Methylococcus capsulatus: one gene and its partner. The protein of the gene in region 1 interacts with the protein of each later gene in a pairwise test. Links are inferred from orthologs where the notes say so. Each region holds a gene or a part of one and is shown on either strand. Other genes may lie near its edges.

The links. Proteins that work in one complex are often made in the same cells at the same time.
Region 2: the proteins of N4J17_RS02455 (region 1) and mrdA interact in binary tests that used the Escherichia coli proteins (3 or more experiments, as listed by UniProt). The link is inferred for Methylococcus capsulatus from one-to-one orthologs.

Annotation. Positions count from the first base shown.
Region 1 is NZ_CP104311.1:533,621-536,765, reverse strand. Bases 25-3,097 are described here. They hold N4J17_RS02455 (penicillin-binding protein 1A), read right to left. Parts: upstream 2,749-3,097; coding sequence 301-2,748; downstream 25-300. Other genes in these bases: N4J17_RS02450 (pilus assembly protein PilM), read left to right, coding at 3,075-3,097; N4J17_RS02460 (hypothetical protein), read right to left, coding at 25-285. Also shown: more of N4J17_RS02460, read right to left, coding at 1-24; more of N4J17_RS02450, read left to right, coding at 3,098-3,145. UniProt on the Escherichia coli protein: Cell wall formation. Synthesis of cross-linked peptidoglycan from the lipid intermediates.
Region 2 is NZ_CP104311.1:1,238,597-1,241,575, reverse strand. The notes cover bases 42-2,948. They hold mrdA (penicillin-binding protein 2), read right to left. Parts: upstream 2,460-2,948; coding sequence 624-2,459; downstream 42-623. Other genes in these bases: mreD (rod shape-determining protein MreD), read right to left, coding at 2,490-2,948; rodA (rod shape-determining protein RodA), read right to left, coding at 42-627. In the rest of the region: more of rodA, read right to left, coding at 1-41; rod shape-determining protein MreC, read right to left, coding at 2,968-2,979. UniProt on the Escherichia coli protein: Catalyzes cross-linking of the peptidoglycan cell wall. Responsible for the determination of the rod shape of the cell. Is probably required for lateral peptidoglycan synthesis and maintenance of the correct diameter during lateral and centripetal growth.

The sequences.
Region 1 (3,145 bases):
GCCGGTGAGGCGCGGATCGAACTCCGCGAGAAACTCCATGGCTTCCAGAGCCAGGACACGCTGCCTGGCCAGCTCGGCGTTCTGAGTGGCCGGCCGGAACAGCCGGTTGTACTCGATCAGGGCGGCGTCGATTTCCTCCGGTTCCGGCAATCGGTGTTTATCGATCGGGCCAAACCGCGCAACAGCCTTGTTCAGCGCCAGCTGGGGGTTGTCGATGCCTTGCTCGGCCATCAGGCGGGCAGCCGCCCAGGCCAGGTGAGCGCGTGTTTTCTGCCTGGTTTTCACGTTCCGTTCCCGTCTTCAAAACAAGGATTCCATCGGCTTTGGCGTTTCCGCCGGCCGCATGGGTGGAGCTTCCTCGACTTCTTCATCGCCCGGGAGGGCAGATTCCGGTGCCGCCGCGGCTGAAGCATCGGCCCGGGATTCCTCGGAGGCGGCTTCGGGTTCCTCACTAGTGGCGTTGAAGGCGGGAGGGGGCGTCGGCCGTGGCACCATTTCCACGATCCCGCCGGGGATGCTGGCGGGCAGGCGGTTGCCGGTTGCGGGATCGACCCGAGCAGACATGATCCCGGCAGGCTGGGGAAATTTGCGCTCGGGAACGTCGCGCAGTATTTCCTTCATAAATTCCATCCAGATGGGCAGCGCGGTTTGTCCGCCGGTTTCCTTGTCGCCGAGGGTCTGGTACGAGTCGAATCCTACCCAGGCCACCGTGACGAGGCCGGGCACGTAGCCGTTGAACCAGGCGTCGCGGTACTGATTGGTGGTGCCGGTCTTGCCCGCCAGATCGGAACGTCCGAGCTCCCGCGCTTTGGTGGCGGTGCCCCGGCGAACCACATCCTGCAGCATGGAATGCATCATGTAATGGACTTCTGCCGAGATGACCCTTTTCGCCCGGTTCGTCGTGGATCTTCCGTCGGCGCAGTCCAGGCAGGCGAGGGCTGGCGTGGCCTGATACAGCAGCCGGCCGTTTTGGGTTTCGATGCGACTGATGAGGAAGGGGTCGACGCGATAACCGCCGTTGGCGAAGACGGCATAGACCTGGGCCATCCGAAGCGGGGATGCAGTGCCGGAACCCAGCGCGAGCGTGAATGAGCGGGGCAGCTCCTCTGGCGTGAAGCCGAATTTTTCGGCCAGCTCGATCACTTTGGGCAGACCGACCGCACGCAGCAGGCGGATGGACACCATGTTGCGCGATTTGGCCAGGGCCTCCCGCAAGGGGGTGGGGCCGGCATATTTCATCGAGTAGTTGTGTGGCCGCCATATTCCCCCCGGGGACGCGGGGTCCGGAAAGGATAGCGGAGAGTCGTTGACCACACTCGCTGGAGTGAACCCCGATTCCAAGGCGGCGGCATACACCACCGGCTTAAACCCTGAGCCGGGCTGGCGTTGGCCCTGGGTGGCGCGGTTGAACTTGCTGAGACGATAGTCGAAACCACCGGCGACGGCGATGATGGCGCCGCTGTCGGCATCCAGTTCGACCAATGCACCCTGGACCTTCGGGATCTGGGTCAGCACCCAGTGGCCTTCCGCGTTCTTGCGAATGCGGATCACGTCACCGGGCTTGAGCACTTCCTTGACCGACGGGGGAGGTGCGCCATGGGCGTCGACACTGATGAACGGCTTGGCCCAGCGGACGGCGTCGTAGGAGAGTTCGGGTTCGCCGTGATTCACGGTATAGAGCCCCGCGGCCGTGTCGGTGACGGTGAGCACCAGCGCCGGGACAGTGTCGCCTGCGGGCCCTTGGTCTTCCAGTATCTGGTTCCACGCTGACTTGGCTTTCACCTGCTTGAGATCAATGTGAACCTTGGCTTTGCGGTAGCCGTGCCTTTCGTCGTAGCTTCGCAAGCCCGACTGCAGTGCCGATTCCGCCGCCCGTTGCGCATGGCTGTCGATGGTGGTGTAGACCGCGTAACCGCTCTCGTAGGCATCCTCGCCATATTGCTGATACATCTCTGCGCGTACCATCTCGGCGACGTAGGGAGCATCCAGTTCGATGGGACGGGTATGGATGCGGGCGGTGATCGGTTCATTCAGGGCTTTCTGGTAGGCCTCATCGGTGATGAAGCGTAGCTTGCGCATGCGCCGCAGCACGTAGTTGCGGCGGATCTGCGCCCGTTCGGGGTTGGCGACCGGATTGAAGGCGGACGGTGCCTTGGGGAGTCCTGCGATCATCGCCATCTCACCGAGGGTCAGCTCGCCCACATGTTTACCGTAGTACACCTGGGCCGCCGCCTCGATGCCGTAGGCGTGCTGGCCGAAATAAATCTTGTTCAGATAGAGTTCGAGAATCTGGTCTTTGGGCAGTTCCGAATCGATCCGGATCGCCAGCATGATTTCCTTGACCTTACGGAGAAAGGTCTTCTCACTGCTCAGGAAGAAGTTGCGCGCGACCTGCATGGTGATCGTGCTGCCGCCCTGGCGTTTTTCGCCGGTGCGGGCGAAGGTGAGCACGGCGCGCAGGATGCCCTGGTAATCCACCCCGACGTGGTCATAGAAGCGGTCGTCTTCGGCGGCTATGAAGGCGTGGACTAGATCCGGAGGGACGTCACTGATGGCGACGGGGCTGCGCTTTTTTTCACCGAACTGCGCTATCAACTTTCCGTCGCGGCTGTAGACCGACATCGGGATCTGATAGCGCACCTCCTTCAATACAGCGATGTCCGGCAATTGCGGTTCGAGATGGCGGTACAGCCCGAACAGCCCCAGAGCGATGATCAGGGCAACGACCAGCATGACTTCGAACGTCACCAGCCAGTAACGGGGCCTTCTGGGCTTTCGGGATGAAATTGCCACGACTTTAGTTTTGGCGATGGCGGTAAGTCCCGTCGGCATTCGACAGGCGTTCACCGGAGAGGATTTTGTAGAAGGAACGGACTTATATTTATTAAGGTTTGCATGATACTCCAGTTGCCCGAAGGGAGTGAACCGCTCCGGCGGACTTCTTCGGCCGATCGCTAGGTACCGTCCTCCAGCAGGTCCCGTTTTGGGGTATCCTAGAACTATCAATAATATTGTTTTCCAGTAGCATGTCGCAGCTTCTCGCGCCTCTTTCGATTTTTTTGTGACTATCAGGCATGTGGGGTTTCGGAAGGAAGAAACCGCCTCTGCTGGGGATCGACATCAGCGCGGCGGCGGTCAAACTGCT
Region 2 (2,979 bases), 700 kb from region 1 along the record:
CCAGACCACCGGCAACAGTCCCGCCCCGGCACCGCCGAGCACCAGTAGGTAGAGCCAACGGATTCCAGCGAGAAACACCACCACCGCTCCGGCCGTACCGACCAGGATAGCCGTCCCCAGGTCGGGCTGCTTGGCGATCAGCCCCACCGGTATCGCGATGAACACGCCGGCCACCGCGATATGCCGGAATGCCGGCGGAACCGGACATTCGGCCAAATACCAGGCCACTGTCATCGGCACCGCCAGCTTAAGGATTTCCGAGGGCTGGAACCGCACCACCCCGAGGTCGAGCCAGCGCTGCGCACCCTTGCCGATCTCGCCCATGACCAGCACCGCGGCGAGCAGCAACACCCCCGCCCCGTACAGCAGCGGGCTGTAGAAACGGAAATGGCGCGGATGGATCTGAGCGATGGCGAGCATGACCGACATGGCCAGCAGCAGACGGATTCCCTGCCGCAGCAGCACATCGAAGCTCTGCGCCGAAGCGGAATACAGGATCACCAGAGCGACCCCGGACAAGGTGATCAGACCGGCGAACAGCGGGATGTCGATGTGGATCCGCTTCATGATGCGTTCGAAGCGGGTCTCTCCGGCAAGGAAACCGGCCAGTCCGGAATCGTATCTCATGGCACACTCCCGTTCAGATAGCGCTCCATCACCGCGCGGGCGACTGGCGCGGCGACCGAGCCGCCGTGCCCGCCGTGCTCGGCGAGCACGGCCACGGCGATGCGGGGCTGTTCGGCCGGCGCGAAGGCGATGAACAAGGCATGGTCCCGCATCTCTTTCTTGACCTCCGATTCCCGGTATTTCTGCCCCTGGCCGACGGAAAACACCTGCGCCGTCCCGGTCTTGCCGGCGACATGGTAGGAAAGGCCGCCGGCGATGCTCTTCGCGGTGCCACGGGCACTGTGCACGACGTCGATCATCGCCTGGATCACCGTGTCCCAGTGCTCCGGCGCAATGGCCAGGTCGTCCCCGCGGGGTTCCTCCGGCGCCGCGCCGGCCCCGCCCTGCACCCCATCCAGCAGCCGCGGGGTAACCACGTGGCCCCGGTTGGCCAAAATGGCGGTGGCCCTTGCCAATTGCACCGGCGTCACCCCCACATAGCCCTGACCGATGCCGGTGATGACCGTCTCTCCCGGAAACCAGGGATATTTGCTGCGCTTCTTCTTCCACTCCTTGGAGGGGTAGACGCCCGGCAACTCACCCGGAATGTCGATCCCGGTGCGCTTGCCGAAACCGAACCGCCCCATGAATTCACTCAGCTTGTCGATGCCCAGGCTCAGCGCCAATTTGTAGAAATACACGTCGCAGGACTGGGTGATTGCCGATTTCAGATCGACGGCACCATGGCCGCCCTTGCGCCAGTCGCGGTACTGATGTGAAGAGTTGGGCAACTGGAAATAGCCTGGGCAGGACACTTTGCGATCGGCGGAGAGATCCCCGACTTCGAGTCCCGCCAGGCCCTCGAACGGCTTCACCGTCGACCCCGGCGGGTAGACCCCGCGCAAGGCACGATTGTACAAAGGGCGGTCCGGCGAGGATTGCAGGCGGTCGTAGTCCGCTTTGGGAATGCCGTACACAAAGGGATTGGGATCGAAGCTCGGCTTACTGACGAAGGCCAGCACCCGGCCCGTCGCGGGCTCCATCGCCACCACCGCGCCGTTGTAGTCGCCCAGGGCGTCGATCGCCGCACGCTGCAGGCTGATGTCCAGCGACAGGCGCAGATCGGCCCCCGGCACGGGCGGTACCGTATCGAGAACGCCGATCGAACGCCCCTGGACGTTGGTTTCCAGCTCCTGGTGGCCGGTCCGGCCATGGAGCAGCGTCTCGTAGGTTTTTTCGATCCCACTCTTGCCGATGTGGTAGGTGCCGCTATAGAGCGAAGGATCGAGTGTCTTCAGGTCGGCCTCGCTGATGCGGCTGACATAGCCCACGGCATGTGCCGTGAGTTCGCCGTAAGGATAGGTCCGGATCATGCGCACGGCGATCTGGACACCGGGAAAGAACGGCTGCTTGACCGCGAAACGCGCGATCTGTTCTTCATCCAGCCGCATCTTGAGAGGAATACTCTCGAAGCTCTTGTGCTGGGATTGAAGCTTGCGGAACCGGCGCACGTCCTCGTCGCTCAGCCCGAGCAGGGTCTGGAGTTCCGCCAGCGTGGCGTCCAGGTCGTCGATGCGTTCCGGCACCAGTTCCAGACTGTACGAAGGCACGTTGTCGGCCAGCACCTCGCCGTTGCGGTCGTAGATGATACCCCGCGTAGGCGGCAACGGCGCAATCTTGACGCGGTTGTCCTGTGACAGGGTCGCGTAGTGTTCGTGACCGACGATTTGCAGATAAACCAGACGCGCCACCAGCGCCGCCACCGCCAGCAGCAGCAGGACCACACTGAAGGCAATGCGGGACTGGAATACCCGGACGTCGTTCTGGAGCCTTCGTTTAGCGCGGATGTTCATGGCTTGGGCAGGGCCGGGGCAGGCTTGAAGCTATGCCGCGCCGCAACGGCGCCGCAGCCCGTCGAGCACGGCCCGAACCAAAGGCCAGACCAGGCCGCCGGACAATGCCGCGAACCAGTAGCCTTCCGGCGCACTGGCCGGCCCTCGGATATGGCGGGTCCACAGGATGAGCAGGAGCCCCAGGCCGAGCAGCAGCACGACGGCCAAAACCTGCTGAACCATCGAATAGAGCTGGAAACGCCGGTGAAAACGCACGCCGACATAGATGACCAGACTGTATGCCAGAGCCTCTTGACCCAGCAGCCGCCCCGTCAGCGCATCCGCCAGGAGACCGGTCAGCCAGGCGGTACCGACGCCGACGCGGTCGGGAGCCGCCACGGCCCAATAGATCAGCAGCAACAGAATCCAGTCCGGATTCCACAGCGCCCAGCTTTGCGGCAAGGGTACGATTCGCATCGCCATCGCGGCGGCCAGGCTCGCGAAAATCACGATGCGGGGGGAAGTCCGCCTAGCGGGCCAC